DNA from 3 places in the Paraburkholderia lebeckiae genome. Region 1 is predicted to be linked to each of the others. Evidence: riboswitches for the same ligand, from Rfam matches in the RefSeq annotation. Region 1 holds a riboswitch; each other region holds the start of a gene.
What was found. Region 1 has a riboswitch for cobalamin ahead of cobA (uroporphyrinogen-III C-methyltransferase). Riboswitches for the same ligand answer to the same signal wherever they lie in the genome.
Positions count from the first base shown of each region.

Region 1 (5,490 bases):
GACGATGGGGATATCGCGCTCGGGGTGATACAGCGACGCGGCCGGCAACGCGCGCGGCGGATCGGGTTCGCGCCCCCAGTCGAGCGCGCGATACGCGATGCAGCGCAAAAACGCCTCGGCGTTCTGCGGACCGCCCTCGCGCAGATAGCGCCACAGCTGCTGACACAGCTCGGCGCTCGCGGTGCTGCGCGCGAGCAGGTTCGGGTCTTCCTGCAGATCGCCGGAAAACATCGCGAGCGTTTGCTGTTTGCGCTGCGCGAGCGCGACCACCTGCTCGATGCCGTACGGCCAATACGTTTCGCCGCCGAGATGATCGACGACGACCACGCGCGCATGCTGCAACACGTCGTCCAGATAGAAATCGACCGAGGCAGGCTGACGCAGATACGTGACGTTCGCGAGCCGCACGCTCGGAAAGCCGTCGCCGAGACGCGGCACCACGCTCGCGAGCAGCGACAGCGTGGTGTCGGCGGAACTGAGCACGACGATATCCGCGGGCTGCTGATCGATGCGGATCACGCCCTGCGTATCGTCGACGAAGCCGCCCGGCGTCGTGCGCAGCAGATGCATGCTGGTGCGCCCGTTTATGCCGTCGCGTCCGACATCGCGCCGAGCGACGCGTCGAACGCCCGTTGCAGCGCGTGCTGGTCGAGGTCTGCGCCGATCAGCACGAAGCGGCTCAACGCGCCGTCGCCATTTTCACCCGCTTGCCAGCGCCGGTCGAAGTAGCTGTCGAAGCGCCGGCCCACGCCCTGGATCACGAGACGCATCGCCGCGCCCTGCAGTGCCGCGAAGCCTTTGACACGGTAAATCGTGTGGGTTTCGACGAGTGTCTGCAAGGCGGCGAGCGCCGCGTCGCGCGACGGTACGGATGCCTGCACGACGACCGAATCGAATTCATCGTGGTGATGATCGGGGTCGTCGACGGAACCGTGGTGGTCGTGACGCAGGTGGATCGTCTCTTCCGACGCCGCTTCGAGGCCCAGCAGCGTATGCAGGTCGAGCTGTCCCCGCTGCGCGCGCACGATCTTCACCTGCGGCGGAATCTCCGCGCGGATCGCGGCTTCGACCTCGTGCTGCCGCGCGTCGTCGATCAGATCGGTCTTGTTCAGAATCACCAGATCGGCCGCCGACAACTGGTCTTCGAACAGCTCGTGCAGCGGCGACTCGTGATCGAGATTCGGATCGGCCTTGCGCTGCGCATCGACGGCGAGCGGGTTATCGGCGAACTGGCCGCTCGCGGCGGCCGGGCCGTCCACCACCGTCACCACCGCGTCGACCGTGAAGCCGTTGCGGATTTGCGGCCAGTTGAACGCCTGCACGAGCGGCTTCGGCAACGCCAGGCCCGACGTTTCGATCAGCACGTGATCGAGTTCGTCGCGGCGTCCCGCGAGCTTCTCCATCACCGGGAAAAACTCTTCCTGCACGGTGCAGCACAAACAACCGTTCGCGAGTTCATACAATTGCCCTTCGGTCTCGACGCCGTTTTCATCGCAACCGATGCCGCAGCCCTTGAGGATTTCGCCGTCGATGCCGAGCTCGCCGAACTCGTTGACGATCACCGCGATGCGCTTGCCGCCCGCATGCTGAAGAATGTGCCGCAGCAGCGTGGTTTTGCCGCTGCCGAGAAAGCCCGTGACGATCGTGACGGGGATCTTGCGCAATTGAGTTTGCATCGTGAGGTCCATCCCTTGGCGTTGATCGGTATGCCGGAAAGTCCGCGCGTGGGTCCGCGTCGGCTGGCGAATGGAGCGAATGAAACACGCGCAGCAGTACCAGGATCACCAGACACGGGGACGAACGACGGCATTGCCGCGACAACGGAAATACAGAAAGCGGAACTGAGGTCATGAACGCGCCACCGCATCCCCGCGGCGGTCGTTCTGCTTCTTTGGGCCGGTATCCGGGCTGGCGAAAGCGCCGCTTCCCCTTCCCGGCCGAGTGGTTTCTCGTCCAGTGGTGAAATGTCCATGCGACCTTGCGCGCGGACATCGAAGCCGGCACTGCGGTGCCCGGCTATCAAGCCGGAACCGCTTTTCGCTTACCGTTGCGGGGACAGCACAGGTTAGCCGCTCCAGAGCAGGTGGCTCCCTGTTTCCCGTTTAACTGCATGCGCACGAGCGCGCACGCGAGCACCCAAAGTGCGTGCGAGTGTAGGCCCGCGGACATGCGCAGTCAAGGAACGCACAGAGCCGGAAAGCGCCGCCGTGGCTTATCCGGCAAGGCGCCATGTGCTATCGTATGCGCGCGTTTGGTGCCCGCACATGCGCTCGCGTGTGCAGTTAAACGGGAAACAGGCAGCGCCTCGCGCGTTCAACCTGTGCTGTCCCCGCAACGGTAAGCGACCTGCGGCGCGCGATTCGATTCGCCTTCGATTCCGACGTGCCGCGCATGCGTTTTTTGATGCCACTGTCCCGCGAATCCACCAACCGGGACGGGAAGGCGAAGCGCATGAGGCCGCCAGCCCGGATACCGGCCAGACGCGGAGGCGGTGTCGCATTGCATCCGTGCATCACGTGGCGCCGCCGGCCGCCGGAATCCGCGGGGAACGGATGTGAAGGCGTAGCAGCGCGGCATCGCGCGTGCCCGGATTCGCAGTTCCGCATGACCTCTATATTCACCGCCGCGCGCGCTGTCGCACGCCGCTTCTCTTCTTCCATCACCGCATGGCGCGCGCCATGCACGCCGCGATGACGCGCGCCTGGCTGATCGGCGCCGGTCCCGGCGACGTCGAACTGATGACGCTGAAGGCCACCCGCGCGCTCGCGCAGGCCGATGTCGTGCTCGTCGACGATCTGGTGAATCCAGACGTGCTGCAGTTCGCACGCGCCGACGCGCAAGTCGAGTACGTCGGCAAACGCGGCGGCCATCCGTCGACGCCGCAAGCCGACATCGTCGCGCAAATGCTCGGGCTTCTGCGCGCGGGGCGCAGCGTCGCGCGGCTCAAGGGCGGCGATCCGTTCGTGTTCGGCCGCGGCGGCGAAGAGTTGCAGGCGCTACGGGCCGCCGGTATCGAAGTCGACGTGATCAACGGCATCACGGCCGGCATCGCGGCGCCCGCGGCGCTCGGTATCGCGGTCACGCATCGTGCTCACTCGCAGGGCGTCGTGTTCGTCACCGGCCACGGCGCCGGCAGTGGCGAACCGGACTGGGCCGCGCTCGCCGCGACGCGCATGACGCTGGTGATCTACATGGGCATGCGCCGGCTCGGCGAGATCGCCCGCGCATTGCTCGCGGCCGGCATGTCCGCCGACACGCCGTGCGCGGCGATCGAGTCGGCGACGCGGCCTGAGCAGCGTCATGCGCTCGCGCCGCTTCGCGAGTTCGCCGAGGCGGTGGCGCGCGCGGGACTCGGCTCGCCGGCGATCGTCGTGATCGGCGGTGTGGCGTCGCTCGCACTGGCGCGTGATGCGGCCAAACGCGACGCCGGCTTTGCTCACGAACTGGCAGCGAGCGCGACGCGACACGGACTCGGACGCGCGATCAAAACGCTGAGCGTCGGCATCGGTTGCCGCTTGCACAGCGAAGCCGCTGAGATCGAAGCCGCGGTGCGCGCAGCGCTCGGATCGAATGCCTTCGAGCAGATCCACGCCATCGCGACGATCGACACCAAAGCCAACGAAGCAGGCCTGCTCGAATTCTGCTCGCGCCATCAACTGCCGCTGCAATTGTTCAGCCGCGAGCAGATCGCCGCGGTACCGGTCGCGTCGCCGTCGGCGGCGGCAAACGTGCATCTCGGCGTCGATGGTGTGTGCGAGCCGTGCGCGCTGCTGGCGGCAGCGGCGCCGGACTCCACCACAACCGCGCGAAACGCGCGTCTAATCGTACGCAAGACCGCGCACGCCGGCATCACGGTGGCGATCGCAGCGGCGAACAACGCTGCCCTTGGCGACGCGCCCCCATCCCATCCCGCCTCTCAAGACCAGGACCCTCGATGAAAACCGATCCGGAATCGCATCAACGCATGACCGAACGCCGCCGCGAAGGCCACGAAAAGAAGCAGGCCAGCGCGACCATCGAAAAAGGCCTGCTGATCGTCAACACCGGCACCGGCAAGGGCAAGAGCACGGCCGCGTTCGGCATGGCCGTGCGGGTGCTCGGCCACGGCATGCGGCTCGGCGTCGTGCAGTTCATCAAGGGCGCGCTGCATACGTCGGAGCGCGATTTCCTCGGCGCGATCGCGCAATGCGATTTCGTTACGATGGGCGACGGCTACACGTGGAACACGCAAAACCGCGAGGCCGACATGGCGACCGCGCGCAAAGGCTGGAACGAAGCGCGGCGGATGATCGAAAGCGGCGACTACCAGATGGTGATCCTCGACGAGCTGAACACCGTGCTGAAGTACGAATACCTGCCGCTCGACGAAGTACTCGCGGTGATCAACGCGCGTGCGCCGATGTTGCACGTCGTCGTGACCGGACGCCATGCGCCGGACGCGCTGATCGAAGCCGCCGACCTCGTCACCGAAATGCGCGCGATCAAGCATCCGTATCGCGAGCAAGGTGTGAAGGCGCAGCGCGGCGTGGAGTTCTGAGCGATGTCGGCGTCCTACAACGGGGCTTCGTCCGGGGCGTCTCCCAAGGGGACCTGCTCCGCGGCGTCCCCCCAGGGGACTTCCTTCGGGGCGTGCCCCGCGCTGTTCATCAGCGCGCCCGCGTCGGGACAAGGCAAAACCACGATCACAGCCGGTCTCGCGCGCTATCACCGGCGGCTCGGACGTCGCGTGCGCGTGTTTAAGACCGGACCGGATTTTCTCGATCCGATGATTCTCGCGCGCGCGAGCGGCTCCCCGGTGCTGTCGCTCGATCTGTGGATGGTCGGCGAAAGCGCATGCCGGAACCTGCTCGCGCGGGCGGCGCAAGAAGCCGATCTGATCCTGATCGAAGGCGTGATGGGCCTGTTCGACGGCACACCGAGCAGCGCCGATCTGGCGACCACGTTCGGCGTACCGGTGCTCGCGGTGATTTCCGCGCAGGCGATGGCGCAGACCTTCGGGGCGCTCGCGTTCGGCCTTGCGCGCTTCAGGCCGCAACTGCCGTTTCATGGTGTGCTCGCGAATCGCGTCGGCTCCGTCCGGCACGCGCAAATGCTGCAGGAGGCGCTGCCGCCCGGGTTGCGCTGGTGCGGCCACCTCGCCGCAAGCGACGAGATCACGCTGCCCGACCGCCACCTCGGCCTACACCAGGCCGATGAAATCGACGATCTCGAAGCGCGCCTCGAACGCGCGGCGGATACGCTCGCATCGACCGCGCTCGCCGAACTGCCGCCGCCGGTCGATTTCGGCGTGCCCTCGCCCGAAGTTCTGCTGCGTCTGCTCGAAGGCAAGCACATCGCGATCGCGCGCGACGCCGCGTTCTCATTCATCTATCCGGCCAACGTCGCGCTGCTCGAAGCGCTCGGCGCGCGGCTCAGCTATTTCTCGCCGCTTGCCGACGAAGCGTTGCCCGCAGGCACGCACGCGCTTTATCTGCCGGGCGGGTATCCCGA
Region 1 is NZ_JACHDK010000011.1:193,656-199,145, reverse strand. It holds gene cobN (cobaltochelatase subunit CobN) at 1-570, opposite strand, end outside; gene cobW (cobalamin biosynthesis protein CobW) at 585-1,676, opposite strand; cobalamin riboswitch at 1,878-2,155, opposite strand; cobalamin riboswitch at 2,236-2,495, shown strand; partial or broken gene cobA (uroporphyrinogen-III C-methyltransferase) at 2,691-3,428, shown strand; gene HDG39_RS35645 (cobalamin biosynthesis protein) at 3,444-3,938, shown strand; gene cobO (cob(I)yrinic acid a,c-diamide adenosyltransferase) at 3,935-4,537, shown strand; gene HDG39_RS22065 (cobyrinic acid a,c-diamide synthase CobB) at 4,541-5,490, shown strand, end outside.

Region 2 (5,490 bases), on a different contig from region 1:
AATATATGACCTTGGCGAACCAGGCAGGGAAGCTAAACCGATGAAGCTACAACACATACCGTTGAACACGTGACCAATTCGAAACCGGCCCATTACTGCTTACTGCAAGCTGTACTGCTCGATCACAGTACCTAGCTGTTCGTTCATTTGCTGCATTGTACGCCGGATTTCTTCAGCGGGAAATGCTTCTCCGTGCCGCACGCTGCTTTGCAGCTTAAGCAGTTCCGATGCCAGCGACAGCGCCGCCATCACCGCGATGCGATCCGTGCCGCGCACGTTGCTGCCGCTGCGGATTTTCTTCATCTCGGCGTCGACGCGCGCGACCGCCTCGAGCAGCGCGCCTTCCGTTTCCGGCGAACAGGCGAGACGATAGGGTACTTCGAGAATCGATACCTCGATCTGCTTGGTGGTCATGCGCTTTCTCCGTGTCGGCTCACGTCGCTTTCCGCTTCCTCGTGTTCGGGCTGGGCGGACTCGAGCAGATCGAGCTGGTTATCCGGTTCGCTGCTCGCGCGTGCGCGCGGCAATTTTTCGAGAATCGCATTCAGGCGCACCTGAGCGTCGTCGATCTTGGCGGACAGCGCGTCGCGTTCCGCCTGCAGCGCGTCGCGCTCTTCGCGCAATTGCGCGAGTTCGGCATGCGTGGCTTGTACTTCGGCACGCGTTTGTGCGAGCTGCTCTTCGAGCGCGAGCCGCGCTTCGTTGTGGCGCTGGCTGATCGCAATCAGCTTGCCGATGTTCTGGGAGAGTGATTCGAGTTCGGTGAGCATGTGCTGCGTCCTCTAAAGACATCGCATTTTAGCGCGGAATATTACAGGTTCCGACAATTGTCTCGTTTCGAGACGTAACAGCATCGCTTCGTGCAGGTTCGTTGCGTGTCGTGTCGTCGACCATAAGATAAAAAACCGGTAATCCATCGGACAATAACCTGCATTCAACAGAACCGATGGCGCTCCGGTTGACCTTTCTTGACGCCCCGCGAGGCCGCTCGTAAACTTCCCGCACTCTGGTGCCCGCGCGCGCTTCTCGGCGCGCGCAGTTAAACGGGAAGCAGGGCGCGCGCGGAGCCAAAACCGGATGCGCGAACCTGCGCTGCCCCCGCAACGGTAAGCGACCGCATGTGATGTGCTCATGCAGGTCGGTCCTGATCGCAAGGTTGGAAGTTCAACGTGCGAGTGTGCCACTGCGCGTCACGCGTGGGAAGGCGGGATCGATGTGTCGTAGCCCGGATACCGGCCAGAAAAGAGGGACGTCCCCGCGAAAACGTTGAACAAGGGGACGCCTCGTGACGCGTCGGCCCGCGGGGAAGCAGGCCGCGCACGCTATCCACAGGAATGTCATCCCATGCTGTCCCCCATCGCCCGCGCAACGCTGCTCGCGTTCGCGAGCCTGCCGCTCGTCGTGCATGCGCAAAGCGCCGAGCCTGCGTCCGCGTCCGCGACGCCGCATTCGTCTTCATCGTCCGCCACGGATGCCACCGCCGCAAACGCTGCAATCGCTGCCAATGCCCCCTCCGCCGATGCGTCGGGCAACGTGCTGTCGCCGATCGTCGTGACCGCGCAACGCGGACCACAAGCGTTGCGCGATGCGATTCCGCAGACCACGCAGTTCGATCAGCAGGACATCGCCGACACGACCGCGACCGATCTGCCCGGCCTGCTGCAACTCGCGCCAGGCGCGCAAATCTCGCGCACGGGTGGCCCCGGTTCGACCACGAGCCTCTTTCTGCGCGGCGCATCGTCGACGCAATCGCTGCTGCTGATCGACGGCGTGCGCGTCGATTCGGTGAGCCTCGGCTCCGCTCAGCTCGCGCAGATTCCACTCGATCAGGTCGATCACGTCGAAGTGGTGAACGGCAACGTGTCGGCGTTGTATGGCTCGGGCGCGATCGGCGGCGTCGTGCAGGTGTTCACGAAAGACGGCGGTGATCATCCGCCGCGTTTCAATTTTTCGGTCGGCTACGGCAGCTATCACACGCAGACGCAAACGGCCGGCGTGAACGGCGCGCTCGATCAGGACGGGCGCACGACCTTCAACATCTCGCTCGCGCGCACGAAGGACGACGGCTTTTCGTCGCTCAATCCGCTCGAGGCGCCGGCCGCGAATCCGAACGCGAACGGCAATCTGAACGAGAGCATCAGCGCGTCGCTGCGTCACAAGTTCACCGACAGGTGGGACGCGGGCGTCAGCTACTTCCAGTCGAACAACGACAACAGCTACGACAATGCATACGGCGAGCCGACCGATCTGAACAATCTCTATAGCAAGGTGCGTCAGGTGTCGGTATTCGCGAACGGCAAGCTGACCGACTGGTGGACCACCCACGTCACGCTCGCCGAGGGCGACGACCGCAGCGTGTCGAACACCAATGGCATCTACAACGGCCGCTTCGATACCGACAATCGCCAGTACACGTGGCAGAACGATTTCGCGCTCGCCGCGAACCAGAAGCTGCAATTCGGCTACGAGCATCTCGACCAGACGCTCGACTCCGACACGTTCGCCGCGCCCGACCGTCACGTCGATTCGGTCTTCGCGGGCTACAGCGCGCGCTTCGGCCGCAACCAGATTCAGGCCAACGTGCGACGCGACCAGTACTCGGATTTCGGTGGAGCGAACAGTTACTATCTCGGCTACGGATTCGACATCACGTCGCGCTGGAAGGTAACCGCAAGCTATTCGGATGCGTTCCGCGCGCCGAGCTTCGACGATCTGTACTATCCGATCAGCGGCAACCCGTCGATCCAGCCCGAGCGCAGTCATTCGGTCGAAGCCGGTTTGCAGTACGCGACCGATGCGCTCGGCGTGATGCGTCTGAATGCATTCCAGACGCGCTATACGAATCTGATCGACTACGTGCAGACGATCCCCGGCATCTACCTCGCGGAGAACGTCGGCCATGCGAAGGTGCAGGGACTCGAAGGATCGTGGAGCGGTCATGTCGGCAAGACCGACGTGCGCGCAACGGTGACGCTGCAGAACCCGGTCGATCTCGACAACGGTACCGACCTCGTGCGGCGCGCGCGTCGGTTCGGGTCGTTCGCGGTGAACCGCGGCATCGGTGGCTGGCGGGTTGGCGGCGAGTGGATCGTCAGCGGTCCGCGCACCGATAGCACCGGCAACCTCGGCGGTTATGGCATCGTGAATCTGTCGGCGCGCTACAACGTCACCAAAGCGTGGTACGTCAGTGCGCAAATCGACAATCTGTTCAACAAGGATTATGAAACGGCCTACTCGTATAACTCGCCGCGACGCGGTGCGTATGTCACGCTCGGCTGGCAGCAGCAGTGACGCGCGCGCCGGGTTGGCCGCATGCGTGAGCGCACGCGGATGAGCCGCGCGTCCGCTTCGCTGTGCGCCGCGATGGCGACGCCGCGCCCGATGAACGCGAAACGCGCGGCCGCGATCTGGCTCGGCCTCGCGCTCGCCGCCATCGCGGTGCTCGGCGCCTCGCTGGTGCTCGGCAGCGTGCCGCTCGCGCCGTCGCGCGTGCTTGCGGCGCTCGTGCCGACGCACACGTTCGGCGGCACGGGCAGCGACGATCTCGCCGGCGAGATCGTGCGCACGTTGCGTTTGCCGCGCGCGCTCGCGGGCTTCGCGTGCGGCGCGTTGCTCGCGCTCGCCGGCTCGCTGCTGCAGGTGCTGCTGCGCAATCCGCTTGCCGAGCCGTACGTGCTCGGCGTGTCGGGCGGCGCGGCCACGTTCGCGCTCGTCGCGATGATCGCGGGCGGCGCATGGTGGATCGTCGATGCGAGCGCGTTCGCGGGTTCGTTCGTGTCGATCCTGCTGGTGCTCGGCCTCGCGCGTCGCGAGCTATGGCGCGGCGAGCCGCAGGACACGTCGCCCCGTTTGCTATTGACCGGCGCGGTGATCGCGGCCGGGTGGGGCGCGCTGATCACGCTGCTGCTCAATCTCGCGCCCGACAGCCGTCTGCGCGGCATGCTGTTCTGGCTCACCGGCGACCTCAGCGGCGGCGCGCTGCCGTGGACCGCGCTGATCGCGCTCGCGCTCGTGTTGCTTGCGATCGTGCCGGCCGCGCCGCGTCTGAACGTGTTGCTGCGCGGCGACGCGGCCGCGCAGGCGTTGGGCGTCGCGGTGATGCCGCTGCGTTTGCGTGTGTACCTGGTCGCGTCGCTGGCGGCGGCCGCGGCGGTGACGACCGCGGGCACGATCGGCTTCGTCGGTCTCGTCGTGCCGCACATGCTGCGGCTCGCGTTCGGCAACGATCAGCGCATGCTGCTGCCGGCGGCCGCGCTCGGCGGCGGTGTCGCGGTGATGGGCGCGGATCTGATCGCGCGTACCGTGATCGCGCCCGCGCAATTGCCGGTCGGCGTGATCACGTCGCTGGTCGGCGTGCCGGTGTTCCTGTGGATGCTGCTCAAACGCCGCCCATGATGCGAGCCGAACCCAGCCCCACCCCTTCCATGCTGAGCACGCAGCGCCTGACGTTGCGCGCCGGCGCGCGCACTTTGCTCGACGCGTTCACGCACACGTTCCATGCGGGCGAAATCTGGTGCATCGCCGGGCCGAACGGCGCGGGCAAGACGACCTTGCTGTCGACGCTGGCGGGCCTGTTGCATCCGGCGGCGGGCCATGTCGAACTCGATGGCGTGCGCGTGGCCGACTGGCAGCCGCTGCCGCTCGCACGGCGCCGCGCGTTGATGCCGCAAGGCGCGGCCGATGCGTTCAACGCAAGCGTGCTCGACATCGTGCTGCTCAACCGCTTCCCGCATCTGGGCGGCTGGGGCTGGGAGCGCGACGAGGATCGCGCGGCCGCGCGGGCGGCGCTCGAACGGCTCGGCCTCGCGGACTTCGCGGCGCGCGACGTGCTGACGCTATCGGGCGGCGAGCGTCAGCGCGTTGCCCTCGCGGCAGTGCTGTGCCAGGACGCGCCGCTGTTGCTGCTCGACGAACCGTTGTCGCACCTCGACCTGCATTATCAGATCGACTGCCTCGAAGCGCTCGTCGCATGGACACGCGAACCGCGCCGCAGCGTGCTGTTCTCCTGCCACGACCTGAACCTTGCGCGCCGCTTCGCGACGCACGCGTTGCTGCTCGACGGCGCGGGCGGCGCGTATGCGGGCCCAGTGCGCGACGTGCTGACGCCCGCGTTGACGAGCCGCGCGTTCGGCTATCCGCTGATTCTGATTCGCGACGGCGAGCACGAGGCGCTGATTCCCGCGCCGCGCGTGGGTCACGAATCGCCTGCCGGTCATGACGCACAGTCAGGCTGATTATTTACTCCTATTCCTTGTTTCGATCCTACCTATGACTCGCATCCCACTCCCGACCGGTTTGCCCGAAGTCGCCCCGCTCGATCAAACGCTGCGCGCCGAGCTGCAACGGATCATCGATACGCGCACCAAACCGCCCGGCAGCCTCGGCCGGCTCGAAACGCTGGCGCGCCAGATGGGCCTGATCCAACGCAGTACACGTCCCACCGTGCAGCGTGCCGCGATGATCGTTTTCGCGGGCGATCATGGCATCGCC
Region 2 is NZ_JACHDK010000009.1:209,459-214,948, forward strand. It holds RNA gene ssrS (6S RNA) at 1-33, opposite strand, end outside; gene HDG39_RS19490 (cell division protein ZapA) at 100-414, opposite strand; gene HDG39_RS19495 (ATPase) at 411-770, opposite strand; cobalamin riboswitch at 991-1,255, shown strand; gene HDG39_RS19500 (TonB-dependent receptor domain-containing protein) at 1,345-3,291, shown strand; gene HDG39_RS19505 (FecCD family ABC transporter permease) at 3,331-4,395, shown strand; gene HDG39_RS19510 (ABC transporter ATP-binding protein) at 4,425-5,234, shown strand; gene cobT (nicotinate-nucleotide--dimethylbenzimidazole phosphoribosyltransferase) at 5,269-5,490, shown strand, end outside.
Region 2: linked by a shared signal. The riboswitch ahead of HDG39_RS19500 (TonB-dependent receptor domain-containing protein) and the one ahead of cobA (uroporphyrinogen-III C-methyltransferase) in region 1 are both predicted to bind cobalamin.

Region 3 (5,490 bases), on a different contig from region 1:
GCCAAACCCGCCGCGCCTGAACCACTCCTACCCGGCACTGCTTCGTTAGCGTCGCTGCGTCTGCAGCAGAGAAACGGGATTATGGAGAGCGCTCGACAACGCGTCAATACCCTTCTCACAATTTATTTTGAAAAGTTGAAGAGCTTAAAAATTGAGCAGCGCCGCGTGCAACCTGAATTAGTTAGGCTTCCAATTGAATTCTCCGGGGCGCCGCGGCGAAAGGGAGAGATGAGTGGAGTTGCGAAAAGCCGTTAAGAGCTTTTCCACAGAAAATGTTCGCAAGGCTGTGGATAACCGCACCACAACCGCGCCAAGTACTTGATCCACAACCATTCTCGCGCGTTGCGCGCGAAACATGGCCGCCTGCGCGGCCGCGTGTCACCGTCACAATCAGGCGGACTTCATCGTCACCCGCGCATTCGTACGCATAAAAGCGCTGCGCTCGACCATCGCGCCGAACAGCAGCCCGATCGTCGTCCACATGACCACCTGCATGCCGATCGCCGCGACGCGGAACTTCCACAGCAGCACAGCCGGGAACGCTGCCGGCACTTCATTGATGAGCGGCATCGACAGTTGCACGGCCGCGATGATCACGACGAACAAGAGCCCTGCGACGATCGAACCGTTCCACGCACCCAGCTTCGCCGCCGCGCGACGCCGCACCTTCAGCGAGAACACCATCGTCGCGAGCGAAATCGCGATCGTCAGAAAGAACAGGCCCGTGCGCGTGCCGATCGTCTCCGGATCACCGACCGACGGCGGATTGGCCGGATACTTGATATTCGGCACGATCACGAGCGTGATGAACGCGCCAAGCGCGAGCCACGCGGACAGCGCGCGCACGCTCAACGTACCCGCGCGTCCATACGCATAGGCAAACACCAACGAGAACAGGCCGCCAAATGCCGCGCCATACGTGACCACGCCAGTCAGCAGGCCGAGGCCAGCCTGCGTCTGACGGCTCACGATTTCGGGCTCGGGCGCCTCGCCGCGCGCGGCGGCCGCTTTTTCTTCGAATGAAATGGCCTGATCGACCTGTGGTTCGCCGACGATTCGCGCGAACGCGAACGTGAGCAAGCCCGCGACGATGCCCGCGAGCATCCCGCGCACCAACAATTTACCTACCATGTCGAACTCCGTTAGTGGCAGGGAAAGCCAAGCAGATGGCGGCCGTCGTGCACGAACTCATGCACGTACATGCCGGGCACGAGCGACGTCGCGCCCTGTTCCGCACCAACGAAGTAAAGCGCGAGCAACAGCAGCAAGCCGCCGAACACGACCCACGGCAGCAGTTCGCGCAAAGGAATGGGAGTGGGCTGGGCCGCCGGTTGCGCGGCGCGATCAAGAACAGCTTCGGTCATGATGGACATCTCCTGGGGTGACGCGCCCCGAAAGTCGATTGCAGAGGAATGGTGCGAAGCTCAGGTCTGGCTTTCGGCTCTTGTGGATTGCAATGCCGATTACAGTGGCGCGACCGCGCCGGGCTCTCACCGGCTTCCGTGCTTCGCAGCGCCACTATTCTACGCGCTAAACTGCAGCTTCCGTGACGGCGAGGGCTACCTCGCAACGCGCGCCGCGCGCCGATGAAACCACGCAGGCAAGTACGAATGGAGCGCCAACGCAAAGAATGGATACGCGACTATTACTGGTGAGCCACGCGGCAACGGCCGCGCAGCGCGCGGGCCGCTTCCCTGCCGACGATCCGCTCGACGCGCGCGGTCGCGCCGAAGCCGAGGCGGCGCGCGCGCGTCTCGCGCTTCCCGCCGACGCCGCCGTGTTCACCAGCCCCGCCGCCAGCGCGCGCGAAACGGCCGCTGCGCTCGGTCTGAGCGCCACGCCTGCCGACGCATTGGCGGATATCGACTATGGCAAATGGCGCGGCCAGCGCCTCGTGGACATTGCCGACGAAACGCCCCGCGAACTCGCCGCCTGGACACGCGAGCCCGACGCCGCGCCGCCCGGCGGCGAATCGTTCGGTCAACTCGTGCAGCGGGTTGGAGAGTGGCTCGACGCGCAGCAGGCAGACGTGCGTTCATGCAATGCCGTCAACGAAGCAAGCTTCGCTGCCTCTGCGCAAGGTCGAACCATCGTCGCAGTCACCCACGCGACTCTGCTGCGAGCGGCAATCGTGCACGCCCTCGGCGCATCGCCAGCCGTGTTCTGTCGCATCGAGATCGCGCCGCTGTCGGTCGTCGAATTACGCCACTCGCGACGCGGCTGGTCGTGGTGGCCGGCCGCCACCGCCTGAACGGCACCCCCGCTACCTGCCCGACACCACGAGCCGCAACCGGTTGGACCCCTCGGGCGTCAGCGTGATTTCGGTGCGTCGATCCTTCGCGCCGAGATAAAAGTGCTGACGTCCCGGCGAATTCTGATCGTGCGTTGCATCGGGCAGGCACGACGCGACGTCGGCCGCGACCGCTTCCAATGCATCCGTGTTCGAGCCCGCCGCCTGATGCGGCGTCCACGTGCACTGGAAACTTCGATGCGCGGCCGAACATTGCGCGTCATCGCCATCAGGTTGCGCAACGCCTTTGCCGTCGTCGGGTGTCAGCGAGGCGAAGCCGTCCGGCGCGGCGGCCACGATCCGTTTGAGCGCACCGCAAGGTCTGGGGCTATCGTCGGCGGATGCGCCGACCGGCAGCAGCGCAACGAGCGATGCCGCGGTAAGCGCGATAGCAGAAAGTCGATAGGTTTTCATGGTGTGCGTGAAACTTCCACAAAGTGCTGCTGAAAAAAGCTCACAGCGAGCCACCTTTAACAGCACGCTTCATGCCCATGCGCGCGAGGCCCGAGCACGCAGGCAATGCAGGGCGGCACATAAATTGCGTCGCGCCATACCGGCCGCGACAGCGCGCCCCTCCCGATCGAAAGCCACTGCCGACGTCATTTCAACCATCATGTCGACCACTACCGCCGCCCCTGCCTCCGCCCGCATATAGTCGGGCATCGAAGGCATCGACGACATCCTCGGCGGTGGTCTTACGCCGAACCGCATGTACCTCGTGGAGGGTGCGCCAGGCACGGGTAAGACCACCCTGGCGTTGCAATTCTTACTCAAGGGCCTCCACGAAGGGCAGACCGGCCTTTACATCACGCTGGCCGAAACCCGTGCTGAACTGCTCGCGATCGGCGCGAGCCACGGCTGGGATCTGAGCCGTTTCACGATCCTGGAGCAACTGCCCGAAGAAGGGCTCGAGCCGCAATACGAACAGACCGTGCTGCACCCGGCCGAAGTCGAACTCGGCGAAAGCGTGCGCAACGTGATCGAGCACGTCGACGAACTGAAGCCGGCGCGCGTCGTCCTGGACAGCCTGTCCGAACTGCGTCTGCTGGCGGAGAACCCATTGCGCTACCGTCGGCAGATTCTCGCGCTCAAGCACCATTTCTCAACGCGCGAATGCACGGTGCTGCTGCTCGACGACACGTCGGCCAGCACCTCCGGCATTCAGCTTCACAGCATCGTGCACGGCGTGATCAGCCTCGACAACATTGCCCACGATTACGGCGGCAACCGCCGCCGTCTACGCGTCGCGAAGATGCGCGGCATCAAGTTCCGCGAGGGCTATCACGACTTCACGCTGAACACCGGTGGTCTGCGCGTCTATCCGCGCCTGGTCGCCGCCGAGCATCACAGCGAATTCGGCACGAGCCCGATGAGCACCGGCACACCCGGCCTCGACGCGCTGCTCGGCGGTGGCCTCGTCCCCGGCACCAATTCGCTGATCATCGGCCCGTCGGGGGTCGGCAAAACCACCACCGTCGTGTCGTGCCTGCTTGCCGCACTCGAACGCGGCGAGCGTTGCGCGTACTACGTGTTCGACGAAACGCTCAGCACGCTGGTCACGCGCTGCGCGACGCTCGGCATGGATCTCGCGCCGCACGTAGACAGCGGTCTGCTGACGCTGCGTCAGATCAATGCGGCGGAAATCTCGCCGGGAGAGCTGTCGAGCGACGTGCGCAACGCGGTCGAAGCCGAGCACGTGCGCTATGTCGCGGTCGATAGCCTCAACGCCTATTTGCAGGCGATGCCCGGCGAGCGCTACCTGCTTCTGCACATGCGCGAGTTGCTCGGCTATCTGAATCAACAGGGCGTGGTCACGATGCTCGTGCTCGGGCAGCACGGCATCATCGGCGAAGTGCAGACCGAGGTCGACGTCAGTTATCTGAGCGACGCGGTCGTGCTGTTCCGCTACTTCGAGCACCACGGCGAAGTGCTGACGGCAATAACCGCCGTCAAGAGCCGCGCGAACCATCATGAACGCACGATCCGCCAGTTCCGCCTCGGCACCGAAGGCGTCGAGGTCGGCGAAGCGCTGCGCGACTTCGCGATGCCGGGCATGAACGGCATCGGCGTGATCGCCGCGGCGCGCAAGCTTCGTGCCGATCTACCGGTGGTCCTGGCGACCGGTTATGCGGACGTCGACATTGCCGATCTCGCAGTCAAGCATTGCACGATCCTGCGCAAGCCGTTTCAGCTCGACGAGCTGGCGCGCACGATACGGATCGGGCTGGTCGCCTGAATCAAGCTCAAGTAAATCAAGTAGACCACTTGCATCGAGATGCCGATTAAATCGCGGCGCACCGCATACCCAACAATTCTGTAAGCCCACCTCCTGGCCACCGATTTTATGCCGCTGTCGCATTCGCGCCGCAGACTCCTCCGGTTCGGCCACGATTTCCAATTCAATAGTTTGCTAACGAATATTTTGGAAATACAATACCGGCCATGTCGAATCTCGATGCCCTGCGCCGCACCGTCAGCAGCACGCTGGTCGTCGCCGCCAGAAAGTGGCGGCGCACGAGTCATGGTGTGCTCGCGGCCTTCAACGTATCCGAAGCGTGCGCGACGCCGCTTCTGACCGCGAGCCGGCTCGGCTCGGCGGTGCGTCAGGTCACGCTCGCCGATCACATCGGCATCGAGGGGCCGTCCCTCGTGCGGCTGCTCGACCAGTTGTGCGCGGCCGGCCTGATGCGCCGCGACGAAGATCCCGAAGACCGCCGCGCGAAGACCGTCGTGCTGACCGACGAAGGCCGCGCCGTCACCGCGAAGATGGAAGAGGAACTGGTCACGTTGCGCGCGCAGGCGCTCAAGGGCGTATCGCGCGACGATCTCGAAGCCGCCCTGCGCGTGCTCAACGCATTCACGACCGATGCCGCCGAACGCGCCGAACCTGGAAGCGTCGAGCGCGACACGCGTCACGAACGCGCGCAGCCGGTGCGCCCGGAATCGGTCAGGCACGAGGCGACGAAGCGCACGTCGTCGGCGAAGCGCGAGCCCGCCAAAAGCGAAGCGCTTGCCAGCAAGGTCAAACGGACGAGCGGCAAAAGCGCTGCCAAAACGGCCGGCAAATCACGCAGCACCGCCAAGGCGCGCAAGTCCACCAAGCGCGGCGCACGAGCCACCGCGCCGCACAACGCCGATTCCGCGTAACGGTTTATGGTCTATCCCACTCTCCGCGACTGGCTGTTTTCCGTCAAAACGTT
Region 3 is NZ_JACHDK010000028.1:59,230-64,719, reverse strand. It holds partial or broken gene HDG39_RS34720 (hypothetical protein) at 1-255, shown strand, start outside; gene HDG39_RS30890 (CbtA family protein) at 391-1,131, opposite strand; gene HDG39_RS30885 (CbtB domain-containing protein) at 1,143-1,364, opposite strand; cobalamin riboswitch at 1,416-1,550, opposite strand; gene HDG39_RS30880 (histidine phosphatase family protein) at 1,631-2,251, shown strand; gene HDG39_RS30875 (hypothetical protein) at 2,264-2,704, opposite strand; gene HDG39_RS30870 (ATPase domain-containing protein) at 2,952-4,526, shown strand; gene HDG39_RS30865 (MarR family winged helix-turn-helix transcriptional regulator) at 4,733-5,437, shown strand; gene HDG39_RS30860 (FUSC family protein) at 5,444-5,490, shown strand, end outside.
Region 3: linked by a shared signal. The riboswitch ahead of HDG39_RS30885 (CbtB domain-containing protein) and the one ahead of cobA (uroporphyrinogen-III C-methyltransferase) in region 1 are both predicted to bind cobalamin.